Regions from separate parts of the Vreelandella indica genome, predicted to be linked through region 2. Evidence: predicted binding sites of a transcription regulator. Region 2 holds the regulator's gene; each other region holds the start of a gene.
The links. The regulator LexA, encoded in region 2, represses DNA repair genes until DNA is damaged. The targets are predictions, from matches to a motif close to TACTGTNTANNTANACAGTA.

Region 1: a site for LexA is predicted at 3,385-3,404, ahead of dinB (DNA polymerase IV). Genes of this name have one in related genera too.
Region 3: a site for LexA is predicted at 8,758-8,777, ahead of recA (recombinase RecA). Genes of this name have one in related genera too.

What each region holds. Positions count from the first base shown of each region.
Region 1 is NZ_JBANSO010000005.1:114,809-125,318, forward strand. Features, by position in the region: gene mapR (GntR family transcriptional regulator MpaR) at 1-1,062, shown strand, start outside; gene V8L71_RS04985 (YkoF family thiamine/hydroxymethylpyrimidine-binding protein) at 1,131-1,379, opposite strand; gene V8L71_RS04990 (alpha/beta fold hydrolase) at 1,389-2,216, opposite strand; gene dinB (DNA polymerase IV) at 2,325-3,371, opposite strand; gene V8L71_RS05000 (protein adenylyltransferase SelO) at 3,574-5,037, opposite strand; gene V8L71_RS05005 (DNA-3-methyladenine glycosylase) at 5,132-5,743, shown strand; gene V8L71_RS05010 (NAD-dependent protein deacetylase) at 5,753-6,610, opposite strand; gene V8L71_RS05015 (UbiH/UbiF/VisC/COQ6 family ubiquinone biosynthesis hydroxylase) at 6,709-7,893, shown strand; gene V8L71_RS05020 (alpha/beta fold hydrolase) at 7,996-8,943, opposite strand; gene V8L71_RS05025 (CGNR zinc finger domain-containing protein) at 9,034-9,606, shown strand; gene V8L71_RS05030 (E22 family MetX-like putative esterase) at 9,714-10,510, shown strand, end outside.
Region 2 is NZ_JBANSO010000017.1:53,286-63,795, forward strand. Features, by position in the region: gene V8L71_RS12935 (uracil-xanthine permease family protein) at 1-177, shown strand, start outside; gene mobB (molybdopterin-guanine dinucleotide biosynthesis protein B) at 236-799, shown strand; gene moaC (cyclic pyranopterin monophosphate synthase MoaC) at 805-1,602, shown strand; gene moaE (molybdopterin synthase catalytic subunit MoaE) at 1,605-2,060, shown strand; gene V8L71_RS12955 (ribonuclease J) at 2,097-3,707, opposite strand; gene purU (formyltetrahydrofolate deformylase) at 3,938-4,792, shown strand; gene V8L71_RS12965 (energy-coupling factor ABC transporter permease) at 4,817-5,488, shown strand; gene lexA (transcriptional repressor LexA) at 5,498-6,178, opposite strand; gene V8L71_RS12975 (TetR/AcrR family transcriptional regulator) at 6,448-7,125, shown strand; gene V8L71_RS12980 (L,D-transpeptidase) at 7,103-7,639, shown strand; gene nagZ (beta-N-acetylhexosaminidase) at 7,704-8,735, shown strand; gene V8L71_RS12990 (hypoxanthine-guanine phosphoribosyltransferase) at 8,784-9,362, shown strand; gene ppsR (posphoenolpyruvate synthetase regulatory kinase/phosphorylase PpsR) at 9,383-10,216, opposite strand; gene ppsA (phosphoenolpyruvate synthase) at 10,490-10,510, shown strand, end outside.
Region 3 is NZ_JBANSO010000005.1:76,105-86,614, reverse strand. Features, by position in the region: gene V8L71_RS04875 (FAD-dependent oxidoreductase) at 1-334, shown strand, start outside; gene pyrG (CTP synthase) at 597-2,252, shown strand; gene kdsA (3-deoxy-8-phosphooctulonate synthase) at 2,265-3,152, shown strand; gene eno (phosphopyruvate hydratase) at 3,203-4,492, shown strand; gene fdxA (ferredoxin FdxA) at 5,024-5,347, opposite strand; gene mutS (DNA mismatch repair protein MutS) at 5,514-8,075, opposite strand; gene V8L71_RS04845 (CinA family protein) at 8,159-8,692, shown strand; gene recA (recombinase RecA) at 8,797-9,870, shown strand; gene V8L71_RS04835 (regulatory protein RecX) at 9,895-10,359, shown strand.

The DNA of each region.
Region 1 (10,510 bases), on a different contig from region 2:
CCCGAGCTATTTCCGCTCTCTCGCTTGAGTATCAGTATGACGCGGGGCTTGCGTGCGCTATCGCCCCAGCAGGTGGTGGCCGCGATGACCACCGGGCATACCGACCTGCTCCGGCAAATTGCGCTGCGCTACATGCTGGGCGGCATACACTTGCCGATGGCAGAGCTGGTGATTACCAATGGTGCGATGGAGGGGCTTAATCTAGCCCTACAGTGCGTCACTCAACCGGGCGACTTGGTGGCGATCGAGTCCCCAGCATTTTACGCCAGCCTGCAGGTGTTGGAGCGCCTAAAACTGCGCGCCGTGGAAATTCCGGTACACCCACGGGAAGGGATCGACCTAGAGGTACTGGCAGAGCGACTGGAGACGCTGCCCATCAAAGCCTGCTGGTTTATGAGTCACCTGCAAAATCCAATCGGTGCCAGCCTGAGTAAAGCGCATAAGCAAGCGCTGTATCAGCTGTTAAAACACCATCAAGTGCCCATGCTAGAGGATGACGTGTATGCCGAGCTGTACTTTGGCAGCACGCCACCGGTGCCAGTCAAAGCCTTTGATGATGAGGGGTTGGTGATTCACTGCAGTTCCTTCTCAAAGTGCTTGGCACCTGGCTATCGGGTCGGTTGGGTAGCAGGCGGCCGCTATGCTCAAGCTATTTCGCGGCTGAAGCTAATGACCACTATTTCCCCTTCCGTGCCCGCACAGGCAGCGATTGCCGACTACCTACAACACGGCGGTTATGACCGCCATTTGCGAAAGCTCCGCCACGCTCTGGAAGCCCAGCAGGGCAGCATGCTGGCAGCGGCAGACCGCTACTTCCCTGCCCAAACTCGCATCACCCGCCCAGCTGGGGGCTACTTCCTATGGGTGGAGTTCCCCGAACAAGTGGATTCGCTTCAGCTCTTTAAGACAGCGCTGGACCAGGGCGTTAGCTTGGCGCCAGGGCCGATTTTTTCCGCGACTCAACAGTTTCGCCACTGTGTGCGCTTAAGCTATGGCCATCCCTGGACCCAACGCAGCGAACGCGGTATGGAAACGCTGGGCAAGTTACTGAGCCTGTTTTAACGACATGAAAAATCGCACGCTCAAAGAGGCGTGGCAACGGCTGATCCAACACAGAGGCTCTGTTTCAGTTACCGAGGCCGACGGTCGCCTTCCAAAAAGTTAGCCGTAAATACCGCCTTACCATGGGTCTCAAACGACCACTTCATCACATTACTTAACGCTGCCATTACCTCATCGAACTCGCCAAATACCTGAGTGCTCATGCGGTTCGGGTGCACTTCCAGCCCTGTTGCCTCCAGGCGTTTCACCACCTCTTTGACCACCGGTTTGAAGTCATCGGCCAGTGGGTAATAGCTAAGCTGTACGGAAAGATACATAACGCCTCCTTACGCTGTATGAAAAGCCTGACGGGCGCTGGCGATACGCTGCCAAGCAGCTAATATGGCGGCACGCGTTTCATCCGGCTGCTCCATCGGGAACATATGCGTGCCGGGAACCTCGCTCACCGATACCCCCTTGCGCCTCAAGCGTTTAATGCGCGATGCCGTCAGCAGGTGCGATTCGTTACCGGCCACCAGCTCAATCGGCACGCCCAGCCGCTGCGGCAGGCGCGAAAGGTGATCCGGCAGATGGCGGAAAATCTCCACCTCGATACGCGGGTCAAAGGTCAGCTCAGCGCTGCCGTCATCCAATAAACGTGTTCCTGCTTCAATGTAGTCGTTGAGTGCTTCCGGGGTAAAGCGGCGAAACAAGCCCCGACGACCCAGCGAATTAGCCATTGCCTCGCGGCTTGGCCACACGGTGCGCCGCCCCAGGGTTTTACCCGCAGGTGTTACCCGGTCCACAAAGCCGAACCGTTTGGCGGCTTTCATCGCCCAGGCATCTGTTCCCAGCATCAACGGCGGGTCTAGCATGATCACCCCGCAAAAGCGCTCGGGCTGTTTATCGGCCGCCATGGCCATCAGCGTGCCTCCCAACGAATGCCCCACGCCTAAAAGCGGCGCATCGCTCTGGGGCAGATAGCTCAACAGCTCATCGACCAAGTTGCCCCAGTTGTGATTGACGGGGTAATCCGGATGGTGGCCCAGTCGATCCAGCGGGTGCAGGTCAAACATCTCTGCCAGCGGATTGAGCAGGCTGCGGTAGCTAAGCCCAGGAAAACCATTGGCGTGGGCAAACACTAAACGGGGACGTTGGGCAGCATTAGCAGACATGGCGGGCTCGTGGGTAATCAAACGTGAGATACATACATCAGGCTATCATACGTCTGTTTTATCGCGGGCCTGGAGGAGCGTCAATCCATAAAAGGGTTAACCGGCTAATTAAAACAGCGACAGTTGATGCTCTTGGCTGTTTTCCGCCAGCCGATAGCCCACGCCCAGCAGGCGCACAGGGCGCTCGCCTCTGGCCCAGCCAACGTTCAGAAGCGTCTCGAATTGCTCCAGGTTAGGCGCCGGGTCGGCGTGTTCGACGGTGGTTTGGGCAAAGTCGCTGAACTTCACTTTGACGATCAGCCCGCGCACCGCCAGAGGCGGATCAAGCCTGGCGTAGCGGCGCTCCAGGTCTTCGATCAGCGCGGGCAGCTCTCGGCGGCAGGCGTCGAGGTTAGGCAAATCCTTGGCGTAGGTCTGCTCGGTGCTGACCGATTTTCGCTCGCGGTGAGTCTTCACCGGACGCTCGTCCCGCCCCCAGCTCAGCTCGTGTAGTCGCCGCCCAAAGCGGCCAAAGTGTTCGGCCAAGTCGGTCAGCGTGCGGGTACGTAGGTCAGCGCAGGTATGAATATCCAGCCCCGCCAGTTTCTCGGCCGTGCGCGGGCCGACGCCGTGGATTTTCTTGACCGGTAGCTGTTGCACGAAGCTATCAACCTTATCCGGCGTAATCACGCACAGGCCGTCGGGCTTGTTCCAATCACTGGCGATCTTGGCCAGAAACTTATTGGGTGCAACGCCCGCTGAAACGGTGATCCCCACTTCGCGGCTGACCCGTTCGCGGATCGCTTCAGCCATGAGCGTCGCGCTGCCGTGATGCACCGTGACTTCCGAGACATCCAAAAAGGCCTCATCCAGGGAGAGCGGTTCGATCAGTTCAGTCACATCACGATAAATCGCGAAGACCTGGCGGGCGACCTCTTTGTATTTGGCCATCTCACCGCGAATCACGGTGAGATGCGGGCAACGCTTGAGTGCCTGGGCCATGGGCATGGCCGAGTGAATGCCAAACTCGCGGGCGGGATAGTTACAGGTGGCCACCACCCCACGCTGCTCGACGCTGCCGCCAATCGCAATCGGGATATCCCGCAGCGCGGGGTTATCGCGCATTTCCACTGCTGCATAAAAGCAGTCACAGTCGCAGTGAATGATTTTGCGCACCGGCTACCCTTCTACCTGTAAAAAACCACAGTTTATCACAGGGGATGCGAGATGGATCATAACCTCTATTACACCCTAAATCGGCCGGAACAATCCTACACGGGGGCGCTGTGAACCCCTCCCTGGGCGCTACTTTCGCCATCCATGGCGAAAGACCCCCGCTACGGGTTGATTCCGTCCTCAGCGCAATGGCATTAGCTCGTTATGTTCCACAGAACGTTCTCAACACCTGTTCATTTTCCGTGGCAGGCGCCGCCAAACGGCGCGCTTCAACAGATTCATCGAAGGGCTGTGTTACCACCGCCAGTAGGGTATGAAAAGGCACAAAATCCCCCTCGTAAGCGGCATCAATGACCTCTTGAACCCGATGGTTGCGGGGAATGATCACCGGATTGGCGCTCCGCATGGCGGCCGAGCGCTGGCTGTCTTGACTGGCGACCTGCTCGGCTTGCCAATTCTCCAGCCACGCAGTCAACTCGTTAGGCTGAGTCGTCAGCGCCAGCAGCGCCTCGCGGTGCTCATCACTGGGTGCAAGGGCGTAGTGAGTGAGCGCATCAAAGGTCGCGGTCATATCCATTCGCCCCTGATGCATCTGGCTTTCCAGTGCTTCCATCAATGGCGCGGCTTGGGGGCTTTCCGAGGCCAAGCCGAGTTTATCGGCATGCAGGCGAAGCTGCTCGGCGCTGAACCGTGATTCAAACCGGCGAATGACGTCAGTGGCCTGCTGCACCAGCGCGTCGCCCTCTTCACGCATTAACGGCAGCAGCGTTTCAGCAAAGCGCGCCAGGTTCCACTGGGCAATCGCTGGCTGGTTGGCAAAGGCGTAGCGGCGGCCTTGGTCGATGGAGCTATACACCTTCTGCGGATCGAACTGCTCCATAAAAGCGCAGGGGCCGTAATCAATGGTTTCACCGGCAATGCTGCAGTTATCGGTATTCATCACACCGTGGATAAAGCCGACACTCATCCAGCGGGCGATCAGCACCGCCTGGCGGGCGACCACCGCTTCCAGCAGCGCCATATAGGGGTCTTCCGCGTTGGCGGCTTCAGGATAGTGGCGCGCAATCACATGGTCCGCCAGGGCTTTGAGCAAGGCGTCATCCCGCTGTGCAGCGGCAAACTGAAAGGTGCCCACGCGAATATGGCTGCTCGCCACGCGGGTAAAGACGGCGCCGGGCTCGGCCATTTGCCGCACTACGCGCTCGCCGCTGGTGACGGCCGCAAGGGCACGCGTGGTGGGAATGCCCATCGCCGCCATAAACTCGCTGACCAAGTACTCACGCAGCACCGGGCCTAGCGGTGAACGACCATCGCCACCGCGGGAAAACGGCGTGCGGCCGCTGCCTTTTAGCTGCACATCACGGCGTACGCCGTTCTGGTCGATCACTTCGCCCAGCAGCAACGCGCGGCCATCGCCTAATTGCGGCACAAAGTTACCGAACTGGTGGCCTGCATAACCTAATGCGCCCGGCTGAGAACCCGGCATGGTCTGGTTGCCGCTAAACCACTGAGCCAGCGTCGCAGCTTCTGGCACGTCGTTAGCCCCCAGTTCACGGGCAAGTGGCGCATTAAAAGCGATCAGCTCAGGGTGGGCCACGGGCGTTGCCTGGGTGGCGACCCAGAGGGGTTCAGGCAAGGTGGCATAAATATGTTCAAATGACAGCACGATACACTCCGCTTCAATTGGCTGTGGTTAGCTAATACCCTAGCACTCTACTCAAGTAAACGCCGAGGCGATGATGTTAAAACCGTGCCCAACTTTGCCTAATGTTAAAAGCAGCGCGCTAACGCCCCTCCCCCGCGACTTTTATAATCGCGACACACTCGAAGTGGCGAGATGCCTACTGGGCTGTTGGCTGGTGCGCGAGCATAACGGCGAGCAGATGGCGGCAAGAATTGTCGAAACCGAGGCTTATTGCGGCGCCGAAGACACCGCCTGCCATGCCCACCGGGGCAGATCACCACGCACCGAAGCGATGTTCGGCCCCGCTGGCCACGCCTATGTGTATCTCGTTTACGGCATGCACTGGCTACTAAACGTGGTGACCGAGCCGGAAGGCTCGCCCTGTGCGGTGTTGATTCGTGCGGTAGAGCCCACCGTTAACGAAACCGCCATGCGCGCTATTCGTCAGGCAACGGGCAAACAACTCAGCAATGGCCCCGGCAAGCTCACACGCGCTTTAACGATTGATAAAGCGCTGTATGGCCATGATATGACCCAAGCTGACAAACTGTGGATTAGCGCAGCAACCCACGATGCTTCAATCGTCAGTGGGCCTCGTGTAGGCATCGATTACGCCCAGCCCGAGCACCGCGATGCCCCCTGGCGGCTTTGGTTGGAAGATAATGCGTGGGTATCGAAAGTGCACTAGCAGCAGTCTTTAAGAGGGCTGCAAACAGCGAACGGCCTGCTCAAGCACCGGCGTTAACGGCGCGCGCCACTGGTGGGTCAATAGCGCATCCGCCCTGGTAACGCCGAGCGAAAGCGACGCCAGCGGTATGCCACGCTCGTGGGCGGCGCGGCAGAAACGGTAGCCGGAAAACACCATCAACGAGGTACCGACAGCCAGCACCGCATCCGCCTCGGCCAGCGCGACCTGCGCGGCCAGCCGCCGTTCGGCGGGTACCACATCGCCGTAGAACACCACATCGGGCTTTAAGATACCGCTACAGCGCGGGCAGTCGAAAATGCGGAAGCTGCTGAAGTCAGTCTCTAAATCGGCGTCGCCATCCGGAGCATGCCCTGCCTGCAAATCAGTAAAACTTGGATTCATGCGCGCCATTTCAGCATGCATGGCGTGGCGCATCATTTGGTAGTCGCACACCATGCATTTCACCATGTCCGCCCGGCCATGCAGGTCGATCACCCGGCGAGAACCAGCGCGCTGATGCAGGCGGTCAACGTTTTGAGTGACCAACTGCTGGATATAGCCCTGTGACTCCAGCGCGGCCAGCGCCCTGTGCGCACCACTCGCCTGGGCTTCGCGCAGGGCGCTAAAGCCGATCAGCGCGCGCGCCCAGTAGCGCTGGCGAACGTGGTGAGAACTCATAAAGTCGCCATGCTGCACCGGCGGCGGGCGCTTCCACTGGCCATCCGCATCGCGATAGTCCGGAATGCCGCTGTCGGTACTCACACCGGCACCGGTAATCACCCACAGTTTGGGGTGCTGTTGAATAAACGCTGCCAGTTCCTCACCCGCCTGGGTAACGTTATTTGCTATTTCCACGGCCTGCGTCAATCGTTCACCTCTAGGCAATCTTGCTCAAACTCAACGATACTGTATGACAAGCAACGCCTGCGCAATGCGCAAAAGCACCTCATTTTAAGGAGCATATGATGCAACAGTCTGAGCAACACGACCATGATGTCATCATTGTCGGCGGCGGCATGGTTGGCGCCGCACTGGCGGCGCGCTTGGGCCATACGGGCTTCTCCGTGGGTTTGGTTGAGCAAGGCGATGCCCCCACCCCACCTAGCGGCGATTATGACCTGCGCATCTCATCACTCAATGCGCGCTCGCTGGCATTTATCAAGGCAAGCGGCACCACCCTGCCGGAAGAGCGTTGCTGCCCGTTTCGCCATATCGATGTTTCCAACCAGGATGGCACCGGCCACTCGCTGTTCTCCGCTGAAGATAGCGGCATGAAAGACTTCGGCATCTTTATCGAAAACCGTGCCCTGCAGTATGCGTTATGGCAGCGCATAGAACAGCTGCCCAGCGTTACCTGCTACACCCAGTGTGCGCCGTTAAGCACAGTCTCGGCGACGAACCGCCGCCTACTGGAACTGGATAACGGCAAAACCCTAAGCGCCCGCCTGGTTGTAGGCGCCGATGGGGCTAGTTCGACGCTGCGTTCGCTGGCCGGCATTAGCGTGACCAGCTACGACTATCATCAGCGTGCAATGATCATTAACGTAGAAACCGAACTGCCCCAGCAGGACGTTAGCTGGCAGGTCTTTACCCCCACCGGCCCGCTGGCCATGCTGCCATTGCCCGGCCATAACGCCTCCTTGGTATGGTACGACAGAGAAGAGACCACCAGAGCGCGCGAGCAGTTGGACGACGATGCACTGAAAGCCGCCATCGAAATGGCCTTCCCCAAACGCCTGGGCAACCTCATCCGCATCGTGGCGCGGGCCAGTTTTCCCATCAAGCGTCAGCATGCTCACCGCTATATCAGCAAGCGTTTAGCGCTGATTGGCGATGCCGCCCATGTGGTACACCCACTGGCAGGCCAGGGGTTAAATATCGGCCTTCACGACGCTGACACCCTGGCCGAGATCATCGTTCAGGGCCGCGACCCAGGTGACTATGTCAACCTACTGCGCTTTGAGTGCCAGCGCCGCGCGGCTAACCAAGCGATGATCGCCGCTACCGACACGTTTCATCACCTGTTTACCGGATCCAAACCGCTGCGCCAGCTAGGCGATCTAAGCCTGCAGATTGCCGAGCGTTTCCCGTTCGCCAAACGCATGATGATGCAGCAAGCCAACGGCTTAAATCCGTTCAAAATGCGCTAGAGGCTGATAACCACCTTCTATTCCCGCAAATGGAAAAGCCAAACATGAGGCGGCAGCCATCATGGCCGCCGCCTCAAGGGAGCGTGAGTGTGTTTCAGCCGTTTAAGTTTTCAGGTGTTTATCCAGAAACTCACGCATCACCGGAATAATGACATCGCCATGGGTTTCCAGTGCAAAATGCCCAGTGTCGTAAAAGCGAATATCCGCCTGCGGTAGATCTCGCTTCCAGGCCTCTGCCCCTGGCGGCAGAAAGAACGGATCATGCTTCCCCCACACCGCGAGCAGCGGCGGTTGCTGCTCCCGAAAGTAGGCCTGGAATTCGGGATACTTCTCAACGTTGGTTGCGTAATCCAGCAGTAAGTCGAGCTGAATCTCCGCCATCCCAGGTTGAGAGATCTGAGCCCCTTCCAGCGTATAGGCATCCGGGGCTACGATACTTGTATCGCTTACGCCCTCCACGTACTGCCACTTGATCGACGCCGGTGTCGGAAAGTCGCTCAAAGCCTCACGATTCGCCTGAGAAGGTGTATTCCAATACGTTTGAATGGGCTCCCACCCTTTTGATAGCCCCTCCTTATAGGCATTGCCGTTTTGCGAAATGATAGCGGTGATTTTTGATGGATGGGTCACCGCCAAACGCCAACCAACAGGGGCACCATAGTCGTGAACGGCGATAGCATAACGGTCGAGCTTCAACTGCTCAGTAAACTGATCAATCGTCTTTGTCAGGTTGGCAAAGGTGTACTCATACTCACCGCGTGCCGGTGACTGGGTAAAGCCAAACGCTGGCAAATCCGGTGCCACGACGTGGTAGCTATCGGCAAGCGCCTCAATCACATCCCGCCACATATACGAGGAGGCAGCAAACCCGTGGAGTAGCAGCAGAGTCGGCGCCGCAGGATCCCCCGCTTCACGATAGAAGACCTCCACATCGCCCACTTTCTCGAAGCGATAATGAACCTGCCCAGCTTTCGAGCCAGAGGACTGCACAGTGTTGACCGCCGGTGTCTCCTGGGTAGTCGCAGAGACCGAGGTATTTTCAGATGTCATGGACACTCCTTAGTAACCGTTAATGAACATTTTTGAAGGTTAGTAAGAATAATAGTAACCTGTCAAATACAAAATTAAAGGTTACTAAATATGACATCAAAAGTTACGCCTCTATTTATCGCAAGCAATCTCGCTATCGATTTCATCAACACGCAGTTTGGCGTTGGGGAGGAGCGGCAAGAGTGTCTGGAGGACGACCGCAGTGTCATTGCGTGGCTTCAACAGGCGGGCGTGTTGATGGAGGAGTGTGAAAGCCCCCCATCTGGAATAGTCCACCTTGCGCGGGAACTGCGCGACAACATGCGGGATCTCCTGATCTCGGCCCAGCAAGGGCGGGCCGCGGATCCCGCAGTGGTGAATCACGTACTGGAACGGGGTTATCCCCTAGAGAAAATCGAATGGCAACCAACGGTGTCCGCGTTCCAGAAAAAAACCTATCAGCGCAACATGGAAAGCGAGAGCCTGTTGCAGCCAGTCGCTTCCGCGTTAGTCCAGTTGCTTACCGAGGAAGACCTGCAGCTCGTGAAAGAGTGCGAAGCCTCGGACTGCGTTCTACTGTTCCACGATCAAACAAAATCGCACCGACGCCGCTGGTGTAGCATGGCCTCCTGCGGAAACAGAATGAAAGCGGCAGCCCATCGGGCTAGGAAAAAAACGACCTAGTTGCTTCGACGTTAACTACCCAAGCGCTTCCACTGACTATGCTAAGAGGGATGACCACTGCTGGTGGCCAATAACAAGCACAATTAACCCTCGTATAAGGCAACCCTATGACCTTCACACGACAAACGGTGATTACGGTAACGCTATGTTCCGGCCTTGGCCTGCTCTTGGCCTCTCCTCTTTGGGCTTGGGATGGCGTCGTCGAGAAACAGACCTTCGAAATGGACAGCTTCACTACCCAGAGCGGCGAGACGATTCCCAACGTCACGGTGGGTTGGGAAGCCTACGGCGAGCTCAACGACGCCCGCGATAACGTCATTCTGATTACCCACTTCTTTTCAGGCACTAGCCATGCGGCAGGCCGCTATGAGGCAGATGGGCAGCCGACCGGCTACTGGGATGCGATCATTGGCCCCGGCAAACCACTCGATACCGATAAGTACTACATCATCTCCTCGGATACGCTGGTCAATCTCGGCGCTAATGATCCCAACGTCACCACCACTGGGCCCGCCTCCATCAACCCCGATACTGGCGAGCCCTGGGGCATGGACTTCCCGGTCGTTACCATCCGCGATTTTGTCGAGGTACAGCGCGAGCTACTGGAGAGCCAAGGCATTGAATCGCTGCATGCAGTAATGGGTGCTTCAATGGGCGCACTACAGGCCATCGAGTGGGCCAGCACCTACCCCGAACGAGTCGAACGGCTAATCTCAGTAATTGGCGGCGGCGTTGCCGACCCATGGCTGCTGGCCACCCTAAGCGCCTGGGCAGCGCCGATTCGGTTGGATGCCAACTGGAACGAGGGTAATTACTACGACGCCGAACCGCCCACCGACGGCCTAAAAGAAGCGCTGAAGCTGGTGACGCTCAACGCCAACCACTGGCAGTGGGCCAACGAGAC
Region 2 (10,510 bases):
GCAGGGCAGTCGCTGACGGCACCTCGCAACTTAGTAGTGGTCTCGCTCATACTGGTATTCGGAATAGGTGGTATGCAGTTCGGGAGCGGTCAATTTACCCTGCAAGGCGTGAGCTTGGCTGCACTGGTAGGTATTGCGTTGAACTGGCTATTACCCAAGGCGCAAGAGGGCGAGTAAAGTCATCCACTTTAACGCTGTAAGCATCGTATGAATGGCAAGTAGGGGGGTAGGCTGTATGAGTAACGAACTAACCGCATCCTTCCCCATTCTAGGGATTGCTGCCTGGAGCGGTACCGGCAAAACGACACTGTTAGAGAAGCTGCTGCCTCTATTAGCTGCGTATGGTTTGAAAGTAGCCGTGATTAAGCATGCTCATCACTCGTTTGAAGTCGACCAGCCTGGAAAGGATAGCTATAAACTGCGTAGTGCGGGCGCGGCCCCTGTTCTAGTCGCTTCACGGCAACGATTTGCGCTGATGCAGGAAACGCCCGACCAGGAAGAACCCGATTTAGCCAGCTTAATAACCATGATGGTGCCGCACCATCCCGACCTAGTGATTGTCGAAGGCTTTAAAGCTTGGCCGATCCCTAAGCTGGTGCTTTATCGCGATGGCGTAGGGGACTCGGCAATTTTGACCGACCCATGGGTCGAGGCGGTTGCATTAAGCGCGCCATCGCCAATTGATTTAACTTCTTGCGTAGCGCAGTTAAATCTTGATGACAGCGACGCAATCGCGCGCTGGATAGTGACCTGGATAAACGCAAAAAACCAAACTGTGGCTTCAAAAAAGGAAAGGTGACCAGCATGCATCTAACCCACCTCAATACCCGGGGCGAAGCCAACATGGTGGATGTCGGCGATAAACAAGAAACGCGCCGCGAAGCCGTCGCCTCGGGGCGCATTGTAATGCTGCCTGAAACGCTGACATTGCTCAGCGAAGGGGGATTGCCGAAAGGAGATGTCCTCGCCACCGCCCGTATCGCGGGCATTCAGGCTGCAAAACGCACTCATGAATTGATTCCACTCTGCCATGCATTGGCGCTATCAAAGGTGTCGGTTGAATTCGAGATCGACATGGCCGAGTCCTGTGTGCATGTAACGTCGCTGTGTCGTTTAAATGGTCGCACCGGTGTTGAGATGGAGGCGCTTACAGCCGTTTCAGTCGCCTGCTTAACCCTCTACGATATGTGCAAAGCGGTCGATAAGGGCATGCATATTGAAGCGATCCAGCTCGACAGCAAGCAGGGCGGCCAACGCGGGGATTATCAGCGTGTGAATAGGCAGTCGCCTATCGTGACGGGCGAAGGCACCTCAGGAGAAGTAAGCCTGGGTGAGCGCTGTCCTTCCCCCTGCGTGCGGGTTAAATTTCTGGCTGAACTGCGCGAGCGGGTAGGAGAAAGCGAGGCGACTGTTGGGCTGGACCAGCTTGCTAGCCGCGATATCAGTGGTTTAAAGGCAGCGCTGGCCGAGCGCGATGATCGGTTTAAACTGCTTACTGATCAGCGCACGTTATGTGCCATTAATCAGGTAATGGCAAACGATGATGCGCTAGTGACCGATGATGACGAAGTGGCGTTTTTCCCACCGGTCACAGGGGGTTAACGTTGGATATTAAAGTAGCGGTTCAAGCAGCGCCATTCTCGATGGACTACGGCTATAGCGATGCATTAGTCGGGCGCAGCGATATTGGCGCGGTGGTGAGCTTTACCGGACTGGTGCGTGATTTCAACGAGACGCCCGATGTTACGGGGTTAACACTGGAGCATTACCCCGGTATGACCGAGCGCACGCTAACGGAGATTGGCGAGCAGGCGTGGCAGCGTTGGTCGCTACAAGCGGTGCGGATAATTCATCGCGTTGGTTATCTGGGCCCTGGCGACCCCATCGTGCGGGTGCTTGTAGCTAGTGCTCACCGCCGAGAGGCATTTGAAGCCTGCGATTTTATTATGGATTTTTTAAAAACCCAGGCGCCTTTTTGGAAGAAAGAGCACTCCACTCGGGGAGAATATTGGGTCAAAGAACGCCACTCTGACCAACAAGACGCGGCACGCTGGGAGTGAGTTTGCCACGTCTTGCTACTCCGCAATGATGCACCACTAACGATTGGCAGCATTTTCCAGGGTAAGGGCTTCTGGCATTTCGGCGGCCATAATTTGAAGATGCACATCGGGCAGGTGCTGCATATGCTCCGCCAGCCAGTGTACCAAGCGAGGCTGCAATGCTTGGCGAAGGTCGGCCAGTGTGTCGGCGGCAATCTCATCAAGCTGATCATCCAGCCAATCACTAAAGCTATCTTCATCCAGCGGGCTGGCACCCGTCGCATCCAGCATCAAACGTCCAATGCGCGCCCAGCCCGTATCAGTCGCGGTCACCGGCAGTGCTAGGTACAAACTGCCACGACGTGCCGTACTGGCGTCTTTTACTTCCAACCCTGGGTGAGGAACCACGCTGTTTTGGCTGACGATGCAGGGCGGCTGGGGATAGCGTGCCTCGCAGCGCAGCCCTTGGTTATCAAAGCTGATTAAATCGCCATTAACTGGCGACAACGGCGCACTGATCTCTAATTGACGGGCAATTGCCTGATGCGCCTGCTGATGCCTTGCTTCGCCGTGGACAGGCATCAGGTGCTTCGGCTTAATCCATTGATAGAGTTTGATTAACTCATCATGAGCGGGGTGCCCAGTAGCATGTAACTCGGGATGGTTGATTTCGTCGTAAATACGAACACCTAACTGCGCTAAACGTTTTTTTAGCTGTTCAATAGGGCGTTCGTTGCCTGGAATGGCTTTAGCCGAGAAAATGACATTATCGCCGGGCTGAAGATCCACAAAGGGGTGGCGGCCCTGAGCAAGGCGCTGAAGCGCGGCACGGGCCTCACCCTGGCTGCCGGTGGCGATAATGACCACTTCATCCGGGGGGAGGTACCCCAGGTCGTGATTGGGTACCAGCGGCGGTAAGTCATCCATATAGCCAAGCCCACGCGCAACGCTAACCATTCGCTCCATTGAGCGCCCCATTAAGCTGATGCGACGGCCACACTGATGCGCTGCGCGCCCGATAGCTAATACCCGCGCAAGGTTACTGGCAAAGCAAGAGACCACCACACGGCCCTGACAGTTGGCGAGGGTTTTTACCAATGCTCTCGCCACATCACCCTCGCTGCCGGAGTGGCCTGGCATGGGGGCGTTGGTGGAATCGCCGACAACTAAATCGACCGGGGCCAGCGCTCTAAACTGCGCCGCGCTTACCGGTGAACCGATAAGCGGCTCAGGATCAAGTTTCCAGTCACCAGTATGTAAAACGCGATAACCACCAGCCATCATCATAATGGCACAGCTTTCGGGTATTGAATGCGTCAACGACAAGTAGCGCAGCGTAAACGGCCCGCTTTCAAGTGCCTCACCTGGTTCGATGACATGAATCGCAGCGCTGCTAAGTTGATGTTCAGCAAATTTAAGGCGTAACAGCCCCGCGGCTAATGGCGTGGCATAAATAGGACAATTCCACATCGGCCAGAGCCAAGCGACGGCGCCAATGTGGTCTTCATGGCCGTGGGTAATAAATAGTGCTTTCGGGGCTATCCCTAATGCTTTTGGTGTATCAAAATTAGGCACTTGTAGCGGTGAGTTGGGGAGATCCTGGCGAATCATCATGCCGCAGTCGACGACAATCCAGTGATCATCGTAGCCGTAGAGCGTTAGATTCATGCCAATCTCACCGCATCCCCCCAGCGGCAACATGCGCAGCGGAGGACGACGACGGGGACGAATTTGAACGCGTGAAGAGTGCATCAGTTATGAAAAGCCTAAAAAGTAGTGACTCAACTATACGGGAAGGCAGGGGCGGCTAACAATCATCCTTGGCCTTCCGATACACTATGCAACCTAAGCCGTTGGTTTGTCATAATTACCTTAGAAATAGGTCAAGAGTCGCTCACATGTCCCATTATTATCGTTTAGTTGTGTCCTGCCCTGATCGGGTAGGTATTGTGGCCCGAGTATCAAGCTTTATTGCTAAGCAAGGGGGGTCTATCACTGAAGCCAGCCAGCATTCTGATTTAGAAACGGGCTGTTTTTTTATGCGTTACGAAATCTTGGCGGATTCAGTGGGGATGTCGGTAGAAGCGCTACGTTCAGCGTTCGAGCCGGTGGCAATCGAATTCGATATGCAGTGGTCATTGGTGGATACGCAGCAGCGCCGCCGGGTGGTATTGATGGTCTCTAGAGAGTCACACTGCTTGGTAGATTTGCTTTATCGCTGGCAGGCGGGTGAGTTGGATTGCGATATTGTTGGCGTCATTTCCAACCATGACGATATGCGTTCATTGACCGAATGGTACGGCATTCCTTATCACTATGTGCCAGTCGACCCCGATAACAAGCAAGTGTCATTTGCCAAGGTGCAAGCAGAAATCGATAGTGCACGTGCTGATTGCGTCGTGCTGGCGCGTTATATGCAAATTCTGCCGCCTGACCTGTGCGCACGCTATGCAGGGCGGGTGATTAATATTCATCACAGTTTTTTACCCTCTTTCGCTGGGGCGAAGCCCTACCACCAGGCATATCAGCGCGGAGTGAAGCTGATTGGCGCCACCTGCCACTATGTTACCGAGGAACTCGACGCGGGCCCGATTATCGAACAGGATATTCATCGCGTTAGCCACTGCCATACCCCAACCGATCTAGTCCGCTTTGGGCGTGATGTTGAAAAAGCCGTTCTCGCACGCGGTTTACGCTGGCATCTTGAGGATCGGGTTTTAGTGCATGGCAACAAGACCGTGGTGTTTAGCTAACGCTCGATAATGTGAGAAGCCGCTATGTCGTTCGCACAAAGTGTACTGGCGCCCTGGGCGCTGATATTCACCTCGCTACTCTCGTTAGGCGTAGTGGTGTGGGCTCTTTGGCGGCGGCCCTGGCAAGTGCTACTGGAAGACGCTGCTCTTCAGCACCGTTGGTTAGGCGCAACGCTGGCAGTGGCGCTGATGTGGCAGCTACGCGCTCAGGCGGTCGACTGGCTAACGCTGCATCTCGTCTTTACGGTATTGATGACACTCGTGTTTAAAGCGCCATTAGCGCTGATCAGCAATATACTCATTAATGTGGCAATGGTAATTATCGGCCGCAATGAGTGGACGCTACTGGGGGCGAATGTACTGGTAACGGGCATTGTTCCGGCTGCCATTATTGGCACAGTGTGGCGGCTGGTAGATCGCCGCCTGCCGGATAACCTGATGGTGTTTTTATTTGCCTGTGGGTTTTTTGGGGCGGCGTTGGCAACATTAGGGGCAGGGCTGGCTGCCGTGCTGCTGATTATCGTGGCAGGCACAGACCCTAACGCTATCTATCTTGCCCAGGAGTATGCACGCTTCTTACCTCTACTAATGCCTTCAGAGGCGTTTATTACCGGGATGCTGCTGAGTATTCTGCTGGTCTATCATCCTAACTGGGTGGCCACCTTTAATGACCACCGCTATATCGACATGCAGTAATGACGGTGGTTAGCCCAGTGCTTGGCCATTACCGCCACGAATGACGCCAACGCCGACACCTTCGATGTCGAGTGACTGTGAACGCAGATCGATTTCAATCGGCGCAAAGTCTGCATTTTCCGCAAATAGCGTTACTTGGTGGCCCTGACGTTTGAAGCGCTTAACGGTTACTTCATCATCCAGGCGCGCAACGACAATCTGGCCATCGCGCACCCGCTCGGTACGGTGAACTGCCAATAAATCACCTTCTAAAATACCGATATCCTTCATCGAAAGGCCTCGCACACGCAGCAAATAATCGGCTTTAGGAGTGAAGTACTCGGCTGGCAGAGGGCAATAACGGTCAATATGCTCAGCAGCTAGGATAGGGCTCCCGGCGGCTACTTCGCCAATCACCGGTAGGCCAGCAGGCGAGGCTTCAATATTGGCAGCGGGTAACGCGCTTGCGGTGATGTCTACTAACTCCTGGGGCTCTTGATTGGGTAGGCGAATACCGCGTGACGTATTGCGAATAATGCGAATAGCGCCTTTACGCTCAAGCGCGCGCAGGTGCTCTTCCGCGGCGTTAGGTGAGCGGAACCCCAGTGCTTTCGCAATTTCAGCACGGGTCGGAGGGTAGCCAAATTCGCCCATGGTCTTAACAATAAAATCAAATACGTGCTGTTGGCGAGCGGTTAGCGGACGCGACATACCAGACTCCAAAAATAGTGAATAGACAGTAACAAATTAAATGTCGACTTAATCGGTAAGTGGTTAAGTATACAGTATGTTCCTCTGTCCAGTACATGTCTTGTCAACCCCCTCTCTAGAAAGGCCCCCGAATTTTTCCTAATCGTTTTAAACTAAGCTTCTACTCATATAGACAGCCATATTTCATCAGAAAATCAAGCGTTGAGCCCACCAGCGATATGGCATAGTATTTTGCTATGTTTTAAACACTCGTTTCCCCGGAGAGCGGCATGGCTCAATCTGATACGGTAACTCGAATACTCGACACCGCGGAAGTGCTGTTTGCTGAGCGAGGTTTTGCTGAAACATCGCTGCGCAACATCACTAGCAAAGCGCGCGTCAATTTAGCGGCGGTGAATTACCATTTTGGTTCCAAAAAAGCCTTAATTCAGGCCGTGTTTTCACGCTATCTGGACCCGTTCACCCAGCGTTTTCATACTGCGCTTGATGAACTTGAAGCCCAGCATGCAGGGCGCGTTATTCCGTTGGAAACGCTACTCGAAACCATGGCGACCACCGTGCTGGCTGTGCCTGCCGAGCGCAACAGTTTAAAGGTGTTTATGCGCTTGCTGGGCCTTGCCTATAGCCAAGCGCAGGGGCATCTTAGGCGTCATATTCAGCAAGAGTATGGTGATGTGTTTACCCGCTTCACCGAGTTAGTGCGTCAAGCCACGCCCGACTTGCCTGACGCGGAACGCTTTTGGCGGCTACACTTTATGCTTGGTACGGTGATTTTTACGCTTTCAGGCCTTGATGCACTGCGCGATATCGCTGAAAAGGATTATCAAGAGCAGGTCACCGTGCGGGATTTGGTTAGGCGGTTGCGCCCAGTAGTGGTGGCTGCCATGAATGCACCGTTGCCCCCAGCACTTGAAGAAGGAAAATATGCGAACGCCCAAGCTCGCTGAGCTTCCCCCTGTAGAGGACATCTGGTTGGAAATCGATACCACACAGCAGCAGCTACGCTGTTGGCGAGGGCCTAAGGTGCTGCATGAGTGTGAGATATCGTCTGGCCTCGCGGGCATTGGTGAGCACAATGGTAGTGGCAAAACACCCCATGGTTGGCACTATATAAGAGCCGCGATTGGCAGCGGGATGCCTGATAATGCGGTATTCCGTGGTCGTCGCTGGACGGGTGAGGAATTTTCTCCTGCGCTAGCTGAAGCATATCCGAAGCGGGATTGGATTTTGACCCGCATCCTGTGGCTATGCGGATTAGAAAAAGGCGTGAACCGTGGTGGACAGGTCGATTCACAGCGTCGCTATATTTATCTTCATGGTACGCCACCTGATCAGCCCATGGGCGTTGCTGCATCCCACGGATGTATTCGTTTACGCAATAGTGATTTGCTCTATATCTTTTCGTTAGCGTTACCAGGTACCCCCGTTTGGCTGCACGGCGGTCGTCAGTCGTTTGACTAATCTGTTTTGACACCGCTAGACGATCGTCTAGAATCACCGCCTCTTTTTTAATGGACCTATCACGATGACTCAACCGTTAGGCCCGGTCATGCTCGACCTTGAAGGCCCGAAATTAACGGCCGCAGAAAAGCGCTTGCTGCTAGAACCGGTGGTAGGGGGCGTTATTCTGTTTGCCCGCAATGTCGAGAACGGCTACCAAGTACGCCAGCTCTGCAGCGATATTCGACGTGAGCGTGCGGACTTATTGCTTGCCGTTGATCAAGAGGGTGGCCGCGTTCAGCGTATTAAAGAAGGGATGACGCGTCTTCCTGCCATGGCTCGCATTGGTGAATGTTATAGCGCCAACCCCGATGATGGTCTTGCGCTCGCAAAAGATGCTGGCTGGCTATTGGGCATGGAAATGGCCGCCTGCGGTTTGGATTTTAGCTTTGCTCCGGTACTGGATGTCGAAAGCGGCATCTCAAGTGTTATTGGAGACCGAAGTTTTAGCCGCGATCCCCAGCATGTGGCGCAGCTCGGCAGCGCCTTTATTCAAGGGCTCCATGAGGCTGGTATGGCCGCTGTCGGGAAGCACTTCCCCGGTCACGGCGGAGTTGCGGCAGACTCTCACGTTGCGCTGCCGGTGGATGACCGCCCGCTAGAAGTGATTAAACAACGTGACCTGGTGCCCTTTGCCCATTTGGCCGCGCCGTTAGACGGTGTAATGCCTGCGCATGTGATTTACAGTGCTTTCGATACGCGTCCTGCCGGGTTTTCCCCTCATTGGTTGGGCATGCTGCGTGAATCGTTGGGCTTCAAAGGCTGCATCTTTTCTGATGATTTAAGTATGGCGGGCGCCCACGAGGCGGGTGGGCCCAAACAGCGAGCCCAGGCAGCACTAGCGGCTGGTTGCGATATGTTGCTGGTATGCAATGATCGCGCCGCTGCACTTGAGGTGATTGAAGCCTGCCGGGGTATTGAAACCAAACGTCCCGCCAAACTGCGCTACAGCCGTGCACGGCCTGATATCGATGCCCTAAGTGCGTTGGGCAGATGGCGTCGTACCCACGCTAAGTTGGAAGCATTGGCTGATAAACCGAAACCCAATGCTGTGTAAATTCACACGACTGATGTAATTGAAGCTTTTAACCCGCCTGGAGTTTAGATGTCAAAGTTGGATAAAAAAGCCTTAGAGTCATTGGACTCAATGCGTGAATTGATGGATAACGCCGACTGCCTTATTTCTCAGCAAGAGGTAGAGCGGGCACTTGATCGTATGGCGGAAGCGATCACGCGAGATTTAGGCGACAAGCTGCCGGTCTTTTACTGCGTTATGAATGGCGGCTTAATCACCACAGGGCATTTGCTAACCCGGCTGGGCTTTCCGCTTGAAGTGGATTACTTGCATGCCACTCGATACCGCAATGAGCTGCGCGGCGGTGAGCTGTTTTGGCGTGTCTCTCCTGAGGTGCCGATGGCGGGGCGCCATGTGGTGATCGTTGACGACATCTTGGACGAAGGCGCCACGCTAGCCGCCATTTTGGCTTACTGCGAAGAAGCCCAGGCAGCCAGTGTCACGACAGCAGTACTGGTGGATAAACAGCATAACCGCAAAGCGGTGCCCGGTTTAAAGGCCGACTACTGCAGCTTGGAAGTCGCCGACCGTTATGTGTTTGGTTTTGGGATGGATTACAAAGGCTACTGGCGAAACGCGCCGGGAATTTTTGCCCCTAAAGGAATGTAAGTTAGCAGCAGAATGGATCGTTAGCGGGGCGAAAAGCGCCTCGCTAAGCCCGTTTCTGCAATCATCCGCGTTGAGATCTCTTCTACCGAGAAGCGCGTCGCATCAATAAAGGGAATGTGCATGGTGCGATAAAGCGACTCCGCTTGCCCAACTTCTTGAAGACACTGATCAATGGAGCTGTAACGGCTATTCGGCCGCCGCTCATTGCGTATCGCTGATAAACGCCGCGCATCAATGGTAAGCCCAAACAGCTTTTGACGGTGGGGCGCGAGCGCCTTAGGCAGTTTTAACATGCCATCTTCGTCTAAATCATCCTCCGTCAGCGGATAGTTGGCCGCTCGAATACCAAACTGGAGTGCTAGATAGAGAGAGGTAGGGGTCTTGCCGCAGCGTGAGACGCCGACCAGGATAATATCGGCTTTATCGTATTGATGAGTGCGTGCTCCGTCATCATTATCCAGCGCAAAGTGCACCGAGTGAATCCGGTCCATATAGACGTCATCGCTACCAATTGAGTGCGTGCGCCCAACGCTATAGGAAGAGTGAGTATTAAGTTCCTGTTCCAATGGCTCTAGGAAGGTTGAAAAAATATCGACCTTGAAGCCGGATGCTTGCCGAATGACGTTGCGAATTTGTTGGTCAACGATGGTATCAATGATGATCGGACGATGACCGTCGCGGCTGGCTGTCGCTTCGATAATGGCTGCTAGTGCCTGAGCTTTTTCCAGCGTATCGATATAAGGCTTGGTTTGCATATCGATCTCAACATCGCTGAACTGGGCCAGCAGGCTGCGCCCTAAGCTTTCTGCTGTGATCCCGGTGCCATCAGAGATAAAAAAAGCCGTACGTTTCATAGTGACATCCACTGGTAAGTAACTGCGCTATTGTGTGCTGAGCCGTTTGCTAGAGCAACTCGCTATGCGTGCTGGCTAGGGAGGGGCAAAGTGACTGACTACACAAATGACCTAAAAACCCTTCGTGTTGTAAAAATCCTCCATTCCCTTCGCTATTAGACCAATGGCGAATATAGTAGCGCGGTGCTAGGGTGTCTCAATCAATAATCCATGATCCTACGTCTAAACGGCAATATTAGTGATCGTGTCGATGTCTATGAGCGAGGGGGTTACGTGGAAGAGTACATTCTGTGG
Region 3 (10,510 bases), on a different contig from region 2:
GAAGGTGGTGCGCACACGCTTGGGTGAGCCGGACGAAAACGGCCGTCAGCGCCCTGAAGTGGTGCCCGGCTCTGAAGAGATCATTGCGGCGGATGCTGTGGTTATCGCCTTCGGCTTCCAGGCCAGCCCCGCGCCGTGGTTCGACAGTTCGAATATCCAAGTCGACGAACGCGACCGCGTAACTGCACCGGAACACGGCCAGTACGCCTTCCAAACCAGCAATGAAAAAATCTTTGCCGGTGGCGATATGGTGCGCGGCTCTGATTTGGTGGTCACGGCGATTTACGAAGGCCGTCAAGCTGCAGAAGGCATTCTGGACTACCTGGGCGTATAGAGCGTGTCTGATGCATAGAGCAGCTCCAGGGATAGGTCGTAGCGAGGGTCTTTTGTCATGGATGACAAAAGTAGCGCCCAGGGATGGGTTCACAGCGCCCTCGCGTAGACCTATCGCTGGGGCGGTTGCACGAGCGTGATTAAGGTGAGTAGTTTTGGCTGCTCAGTTCAAATTGAGCCTTAGGTCGTAATCTGCTAGTCTGTCGACCCATCCTGGCGTGGCTTTCTGCCGTGCCTTCTGATCACGTTTCGACAGGTTATCCATGACACGATATATCTTCGTGACCGGCGGCGTTGTGTCCTCTCTCGGGAAGGGCATCGCCTCCGCCTCGCTTGCGGCGATTTTAGAGGCCCGCGGCCTTAAGGTCACCATGCTCAAGCTCGACCCGTACATCAACGTGGATCCGGGCACCATGAGCCCTTTCCAGCACGGTGAGGTGTTCGTCACAGAAGATGGTGCCGAAACCGACCTTGATCTCGGGCATTACGAGCGCTTCATCCGCACCAAGATGACCCAGCGCAATAACTTTACGACCGGCCGTGTTTACGAGCACGTACTGCGTAAAGAGCGTCGTGGCGACTATTTAGGCGGCACCGTTCAGGTCATCCCGCATATCACCGACGAGATCAAGCAGCGCGTTTACGCGGGCGGCGAAGGTTTTGATGTGGCGCTGGTGGAAATCGGCGGTACGGTCGGTGATATTGAATCGCTGCCTTTTCTTGAATCCATTCGCCAAATCCGTAGTGAACAGGGCGCTAACCGCGCGCTGTTTATGCACCTAACCCTGGTGCCCTACATCAAAACGGCGGGTGAGACCAAAACCAAACCGACCCAGCACAGCGTTAAAGAGCTGCGCTCCATCGGTATCCAGCCGGATATTTTGATTTGCCGCAGCGAAGTTGAGCTGGAAGAGAGCGAGCGTCGCAAAATCGCCCTGTTCACCAACGTTGAAGAGCGTGCCGTGGTGCCGCTTCAGGATGCCGATACGATTTATCGCATTCCGCTGATGCTCCATGAACACGGTCTGGACGAGATCGTTTGCGATAAGCTGCGCCTGGAAGCCCCGGAAGCAGATTTATCCGAGTGGGTGAAGGTACTCGATGCCAAGCTCAACCCGCTCAAGTCCGTCAGTATCGCCATGGTCGGTAAGTACATGGAGCTGCTGGATGCCTACAAGTCGCTCAACGAAGCGCTGATTCACGCCGGTATCCAAGGTCGCATTAAGGTCAACGTCGACTATATTGACTCCGAAGACATCGAGCGCCACGGCACCGAACGCTTGGCGGGCAAAGACGCCATTCTAGTGCCCGGCGGCTTTGGCGAGCGTGGCGTGGAAGGCAAGATTATGACCGCCCAATTCGCGCGTGAAAATAACGTTCCCTATCTGGGTATTTGCCTGGGCATGCAGGTAGCGGTGATTGAGTTCGCTCGCAACGTGGCGGGTTGGAAAGACGCCAACTCCACCGAGTTTACCCACGATACCCAGCATCCGGTGGTGGGCCTGATTACCGAGTGGCTGAATCCGGAAGGCAAAATCGAACTACGCGATGCGGCGTCTGATTTAGGTGGCACCATGCGTTTGGGCGGTCAGGTCTGTCATCTGGAATCCGGCACCAAAGCGCGCGAAGCCTACGGATCAGACGAGATTGTCGAGCGCCATCGTCATCGTTTCGAGGTCAATAACCAGTTTATTGATGAGCTTGAAAAGGCCGGTTTGGTTATTTCGGGTAAGAGCGTTGACCAATCTCTGGTCGAGGTTATCGAGTTGGCGGATCACCCTTGGTATGTGGCGTGTCAGTTCCATCCGGAATTCACTTCCACCCCGCGTGATGGTCATCCACTCTTCTCAGGGTTTGTGAACGCTGCGTTGGAGCATAAAACAGCGCGTAATCGCGCCCATGCGCATTCGCAGGAATAAGAGGGCAATAGCATGGCTTCTCAAGTCCGTTCTCAAGAGCCGTCTCAAGATGGATCGCAAGAGCGTCATATTAACGTTGCCGGCTTAACCGCCGGCAATTCCTTGCCGCTGATGCTGCTGGGCGGCATGAATGTGCTGGAGTCAGCCGAGCTTGCCGATGAGGTAGCTCAAGCGTATGTATCAGTGACCCAGAAGCTGGGCATGCCCTACGTATTCAAGGCCAGCTTCGATAAAGCCAACCGCAGCTCAATCAACTCCTACCGCGGCCCCGGTCTTGAAAAAGGGCTGCAGATTCTGGCCGATATCAAAGCCCGCCATAACGTGCCGATCATCACTGATGTGCACGAGCCCTGGCAGGCAGAAGCGGCGGCGGAAGTTGCTGATATTATACAACTGCCCGCCTTTTTGGCCCGCCAAACCGATCTAGTGGTCGCCATGGCCAAAACCGGCGCGGTCATCAATATCAAGAAGCCGCAGTTTCTGGCGCCCCATGAAATGCGCCACATCCTCAGTAAGTTCCAGGAAGCGGGTAACGATCAGTTGATGCTCTGCGAGCGCGGTTCAAGCTTTGGTTACAACAACCTTATTGTGGACATGCTCGGCTTTGGTGATATGAAGCAAACCGGCTATCCGGTTTTCTTCGATGTCACCCACGCGCTGCAGCGCCCCGGTGGGCGTGCGGACAGTGCTGACGGGCGCCGAGCTCAGGTGGCGGAATTAGCCCGGGCAGGCGTAGCCGTTGGCCTTGCAGGGCTGTTTTTGGAAGCTCACCCGGACCCTGACAACGCCAAGTGCGATGGCCCCTGTGCGCTCCCCCTGGATCAATTAGAGCCGTTCTTGACCCAGCTTGCCCAGTTAGATGCGCTGGTGAAAGGGTTTGAGCCGCTAACGATTCGCTAAGCAGGACGTTATATAAATAATTTTATCTGACATACAGAAAGGAAACTGCCATGACCAAAATTGTTGCTATCAGTGCGTTGGAAGTGCTGGATTCACGTGGTAACCCGACCGTGCAGGCGCACGTACGCCTTGCAAGTGGCGCTGTCGGCGAAGCCTGTGCCCCCAGCGGTGCCTCGACCGGTTCACGGGAAGCGCTCGAGTTGCGTGACGGCGATAAGTCGCGCTACCTCGGCAAAGGCGTTCTGAAAGCAGTCGATGCGGTCAATGGCAAAATTCGTGATGCGCTGATGGGCATGGATGCACGCGACCAGCGCGGCTTGGACGATGCCATGCTGGCGTTGGACGGCACCGAGAACAAAGCGAATTTGGGCGCAAACGCGATTCTAGCGGTTTCCCTGGCCGCAGCTAAAGCAGCGGCTAACGCCAAAGGCGTGCCGCTTTATGCGCACATTGCCGAACTCTACGGTCAGCCTGGCCAGTACAGCATGCCGGTGCCGATGATGAACATTATCAACGGCGGCGAGCACGCTGATAATAATGTTGATATCCAAGAGTTTATGGTGCAGCCGGTGGGCGCCCCTAACTTCCGCGAAGGACTGCGCATGGGCGCGGAAATTTTCCATGCCCTGAAAAAAGTGCTGTCGGCGAAAGGCCTTTCCACCTCCGTTGGCGACGAGGGTGGCTTTGCGCCGAACCTGGCGTCTAACGCCGATGCGCTGGCAGTCATCAAACAAGCCGTTGCCGATGCTGGCTACGAGCTGGGTAAAGACGTCACGCTGGCGCTGGACTGTGCCTCTTCCGAATTCTACAAAGACGGTCAGTACAACCTTTCCGGTGAAGGCAAAAGCTACGATGCCCAAGGCTTTACTGATTACCTAGCAGGCCTGTGCGCCGATTACCCAATCGTGTCTATCGAAGATGGCATGGACGAGTCCGACTGGGCAGGCTGGAAAGCGCTGACCGACAAGCTGGGCGATAAAGTGCAGCTGGTGGGTGACGATCTGTTCGTGACCAATACCAAGATTCTCAAGCGCGGTATCGATGAGCAGATCGGTAACTCTATCCTGATTAAGTTCAACCAGATCGGCTCGCTCTCCGAGACCCTGGATGCCATCAAGATGGCCCAGGATGCAGGCTTTACTGCAGTGATTTCGCACCGCTCTGGTGAAACGGAAGACACCACTATTGCCGATTTGGCGGTAGGTACCTGCGCTGGTCAGATTAAAACGGGTTCACTGTGCCGTTCTGATCGCGTTGCCAAGTACAACCGTTTGCTGGTGATTGAAGCGGAACTGGGTGATGTGACCTATCCTGGCCTAAAAGCGATCAAAGGTCAGTAAAGTGCCAATATTGAATGAGGTTTGTAAGTGATGTCTCAAGATTTTGTAAGTGATGTCTCAAGATTTTGTAAGAGATGTCTTACAAAAGCCGACGAGAATCGCTTGGTTTAGGGTAAGAAAAAGCGAAATTTTCCACTAATTAAAATTTAAGCTTTTGTTTTTAAATATAATTGTGGAATTAAGGCGAGTCGCTAAGACTCGCCTTTTTACATTTTGGCTTTGTTGAGAAGCCTACATGATCTGCCACAATACACGCAGGACAAGGGGAGGCAAGGATGCTTCAGACAGGATGCAACGGGATGTAGGACGGATGCGCCGGGCGATACAGAGAGGTGAGCCCCGGCAGGGAAGACATCTGAGGAAGTTGATACAGGGAGTGGTCAGAGGAAGTGCTTGGAGCGGGCGGCCTACGGGTCGCCTTTTTTTTGCCTTTTATTTGGCACTACACGCTTGGCAACCCATAAAAAACCAGCGCTTTTTTCAAAAAAAGCGCTGGTTATAAAGTAGCAGCAGAGCAGGAGTGAGTTAAGCTTAACGCTCTAACTTCTCAAGCTTACCGGGCTTGCCGTCCCACTCTTCGGCGTCAGGCAGCGGATCCTTCCTTTCGGTAATATTGGGCCATACTTCTGACATTTCAGCGTTAATCTCAATAAACGCCTCTTGCCCATCCGGCAGCTCATCCTCTGAGAATATCGCCTCAGCGGGGCATTCTGGTTCACACAGTGCGCAGTCAATACACTCGTCAGGGTGAATGACCAGGAAGTTCGGGCCCTCGTAGAAACAGTCGACCGGGCAGACTTCCACACAGTCGGTGTATTTGCACTGGATGCAGTTCTCGGTAACGACAAACGTCATCTTGCTATCCCTCTTGCAGGGCCAGGTAGCTCCTGGCCATGGTCAATCGTGAATGGTTATAAATCAGCCGTTTTTTATAAGCTAAAAGTTTGAGCGACATTCTAGTGGTGCGTCTACCTGGCGGCAAGCGCCTTATGGGCTTCTGTATAACCTACTATATTTACCATTAGATCAGGTCTCGCCATTGATACAACAGCGACAGCGCTTCCCGCGGCGTTAAACCATCCATATCGACATTTTCCAATGCCTCCACCACCGGGTGCGGTGCGGCTGCAAACAGGTCGTTTTGCTGGGGAGCCGTTCGTGGCGCTTGCGCTGTGTTATCTACATCGCGCTGCTCCAGGCTCATCAGCTTCTCACGGGCCCGTTTAATCACATGGCCAGGTACGCCCGCTAATTGAGCAACCTGCAAACCGTAACTCTGGCTAGCCGGGCCTGCTTCAATGCGGTGCATGAACACGATGCTGTCGCCATGCTCGGTCGCCGTTAGGTGGATATTGGCCACACCCTCCATGTGTTCAGGCAGGGCGGTCATCTCAAAATAGTGCGTGGCAAATAGTGTTAGTGCACGCCCCTTGGCAAGATGTTCCGCACTCGCCCAGGCCAGCGATAACCCGTCAAAGGTGCTAGTGCCGCGGCCAATTTCATCCATCAAAATCAAGCTTTGCTGGGTGGCATTGTGCAAAATATTGGCCGTTTCGGTCATCTCGACCATAAAGGTGGAGCGTCCGCCTGCCAGATCATCCGACGAGCCAATGCGGGTAAATATCCGATCCAGCGGGCCGATCTCGGCGGCATCGGCGGGCACAAAGCTGCCGCAGTGGGCGAGCAGAGCAATTAGCGCTGTTTGCCGCATATAGGTCGATTTACCACCCATATTAGGCCCGGTAATAATCAGCATATGCTGGTCGGGGTTAAGCGTAACGTCATTGGGCACAAAGGGCGTTTCGCTAACCTGTTCAACCACAGGGTGCCGCCCCGCCTCGATACGAATGCCTGTGGCCTCGCTCAGCGTCGGGCGCACCCAGCTCAACGCCTCGGCGCGTTCGGCAAAGGCGCACAGCACATCCAACTCCGCAAGCGCTTGAGAAGTGCTTTGTAGCGCGTGAAGGCTGTCATTCAGCTCGCCCAGCAGGCGGTCATAAAGCCACTTTTCACGGGTCAGTGCGCGGGACTTAGCCGATAGCGCCTTATCCTCAAACTCTTTAAGTTCGGGAATGATAAAGCGCTCGGCGTTTTTAAGCGTTTGGCGGCGGATATAGTCAGCAGGCGCCTGCTGCGCCTGGGAGCGCGGCAGCTCAATAAAGTAGCCGTGTACGCGGTTATAGCCGACTTTGAGATTGGCAAGCCCGGTACGCTCGCGCTCGCGGGTTTCCAGCCGAACAAGATAGTCGCCCGCGTTCTCGGCCATGCCCCGATGCTCGTCGAGCTCGGCGTCAAAGCCATCGGCGATGACGCCACCATCACGAATCACCACCGGCGGATTTTCGACTAGCGCACGGCTGAGCATATCGGCCATTTCTGGGTAGGGGCGAATATGCGGGCGCAGATTGTCTAGCGCGCTGCCGCTCTCTACCTCGCTGAGCTGCTGCTCAAGCTCAGGAAGTGTAACCAGTGCATCCCGCAGGCGTGCCAAATCCCGTGGCCGGGCGCTGTACAGCGCGACCCGGGCCAGAATGCGCTCCACATCGCCCACATCGCTCAACGTCTCGCGCAGCGCCATGTAGGCGGCATCCAGGCTTAGCAATGCCACGCCTGCATGGCGGTTCTGGACAATCTCTCGTTGGCGCAGCGGACGGTTCAGCCAGCGTTTGAGTAGCCGCGAGCCCATCGCAGTGGTGCAGGTGTCCAGCACGCTCGCCAGGGTGTTGTCGATATTGCCACCCAGGTTAATATCGATTTCCAGATTACGGCGGCTGGCGGCGTCGATCACCACCGCATCGTCGCGATTCTCGACGCTAATCGCGGTCACGTGGGGCAGGCGCGAGCGCTGAGTGTCGCGGGCGTAATCAATCAGCACTCCGGCGGCAATCAGTGCGGTGGTTAAGTGTGCGCAGCCAAAGCCGCGTAAATCCTGCACTTCAAACTGATCGCACAGGCTGCGGGTGGCGCTCTCCAAATCAAACAGCCACTCGCCCTGGCGACGCAGGCTGCGCTTTTGCGACCAGGCATCGGGTAGGGTCAGGCTTTCGGGCACCAGCAACTCAGCAGGGGAGAGACGGGTAAGCTCTGCTAGCATCTCCGCTTCGCTCTCGACTTCCAGTACATTGAAGCGGCCGCTAGAGAGTTCCAGCCAGGCAAGGCCCCAGCTATCTTTACCGGGGGAAACCGACACCAGTACGTTGTCGCGGCGGGCATCGAGCAGCGCTTCATCGTGGAGCGTGCCGGGGGTGACGATACGCACTACTTGGCGATCAACGGGGCCTTTGCTGGTAGCGGGGTCGCCAATCTGCTCACAAATGGCAACTGACTCGCCACCGGCGACCAGACGCGCCAAATAGCCTTCAGCGCTATGGTAAGGTACGCCTGCCATCGGGATGGGTTTGCCGCCCGATTGGCCGCGCTGGGTAAGCGTAATGTCCAGCAGTGCGGCGGCGCGCTTGGCGTCGTCGAAAAATAGCTCATAAAAATCCCCCATTCGGTAAAACAGCAGAACCTCGGGGTGTTCGCGTTTGATCTTTAAATACTGCGTGATCATTGGCGTGTTAGGGGGAATGGCCTGTGACATGGGCGTCCTGATTGAGCAATTTCTTTGAGAAAGCTAAACACAGTATTCTACGCTGAACAGACGACTCACTTGAAGGAGCGACCATAGTGCCCAGCGTATCTAGCCTGAAAAATCTTGATTTGACGCTGTTAGCTCAGCGCCTAGGGCGACTTTGTCAGCAGTTGAAAGTGGAAGTGACCGCCGCTGAGTCCTGCACGGGCGGTGGTATCGCCAGTGCGATTACCAGCACAGCGGGTAGCTCTGCTTACTTTACAACTGGCTATGTGACCTATGCGAACGCGTCGAAGACCCGCCTGCTCGGCGTGTCAGACGCTATACTGGCAGAACACGGGGCGGTGAGCGAAGAAGTAGTGAAAGCGATGGTGCAAGGCGCCTGCCGGGAAAGCGGTGCGGGCTTGGGCGTTGCCGTTAGTGGGGTGGCCGGGCCGGATGGTGGTAGTGCTGAAAAGCCGGTGGGTACCGTTTGGCTCGCCTGGGGTGATACCGCTGAGCAGCAAGCCGAGTGCTTCCACTTCCCCGGGGATCGCCAAGCCGTGCGCGAGCAGGCAGTGCGGCAGGCGCTGGCAGGGCTGGTGGCACGCCTGGATGCACAGGTGAAGGCAGGCAAGCAGGAGTAGGGGTAGGAAAATAGTTTAGAGAAAGCGTGATCAAGGATTTGTTTACGGCACAATCTTTGGCATACTACTGGGTAATTATACAGCTTGTTATGAGGAATCTCTGAATGGCTCAGGATGACAACCGCACTAAAGCGCTAAACGCTGCACTCACCCAAATCGACCGTCAGTTCGGCAAGGGCACCGTCATGCGTCTTGGCGACGCACCGCGTGTGGTCATGCCGTCGGTTTCCACGGGTTCGTTGGGTCTGGATATCGCACTTGGCATCGGCGGGCTGCCGTTTGGTCGTGTTTGCGAAATCTTTGGCCCGGAATCATCGGGTAAAACGACGCTGACCCTTTCGGTGATTGCTCAAGCGCAAAAGCAGGGCAAAGTGTGTGCTTTCGTTGATGCCGAGCACGCCCTTGACCCCAGCTATGCAGAAAAGCTGGGCGTTAACCTGAATGATCTACTGATTTCCCAGCCGGACACTGGCGAGCAGGCGCTAGAAATTACCGACATGCTGGTGCGCTCTGGCGGTGTTGATGTCATTGTTATCGACTCGGTGGCTGCGTTGACTCCGCGCGCTGAAATCGAAGGCGAAATGGGTGATTCCCACGTTGGCTTGCAGGCGCGTTTGATGTCACAGGCGCTGCGTAAGATCACCGGTAATATCAAAAACGCCAACTGCCTAGTGATCTTCATCAACCAGATCCGCATGAAGATCGGCGTGATGTTTGGTTCACCCGAAACCACTACCGGTGGTAACGCGCTTAAGTTCTATGCCAGCGTGCGTCTGGATATTCGCCGCACAGGCTCGGTGAAAGTGGGCGATGAAGTCACCGGTAACGAAACCCGCGTGAAAGTAGTCAAAAATAAAGTGGCACCGCCATTCCGTCAGGCTGAATTCCAAATCCTTTATGGCAAGGGTATCTACCACGCTGGCGAGGTTATTGACCTGGGCGTGCAGTGCAACCTAGTCGATAAAGCCGGTGCTTGGTACAGCTATAAAGGCAAGAAAATCGGCCAGGGTAAAGCAAACTCCGCACTTTATCTGGAAGAGCATCCAGACATTATGCTCGAAATCGAAACGCAGATTCGTGAGCAGCTCTTGGCCAAGCCTGATCCTAAAAAGGAGAAGGAAGGTGCACCTACCGAAGCAGCGGCCGAAGTGGATGCCAACGATGACGATCTGCTCTAAGTCTGTTCTAACCGAGACAATCTAATGGCCTTTATGTCTCAGCGCGATGCCACGCCCCGTGACATCGCGATTGGCCTACTGGCTCGGCGCGAATACTCTCGCGCCGAGCTAGCACAGCGCTTGAAGAAAAAAGCCTTCGACGATACCGCTATCGATGAGTGTTTAGACGCTCTGGCCGAACAGGACCTGCAGTCTGATGCGCGTTTTGCGGCTAGTTTCGTACGCTCGCGCATTCTGCGCGGCCAGGGTGTTATTCGTATTAAAGGCGAGCTTCGCCAACGCGGCGTTGATCAGGAAACCCTTAATACCGCTTTTGAAGAGGTGGAAGAAGGGGAGCAGGTTGACTGGTTCGAGCTAGCCCGGGAAACGCTGGCGCGACGCTTCGATAGCCCTGGTGAGACGCCTAAAGAGCGCGCTCGACGCGAGCGCTTTCTGGCTAGTCGTGGCTTCGATTTTGAGCAAATCCGCTACGCGCTCTCCTGTCTGTAATAATTTTTCTCCTGCTTGTAATATATTTTCTCTTGTCTGTAATACTTTCCCCCTGCCTGTAAAACGCCTTCTCTTACCTTTCTAATAGCGCTCTCCTACGCTTTTCTACCTAGTAGTTTGCCTCTCTGCCACTAAGTGCGGCTTTAGTCGT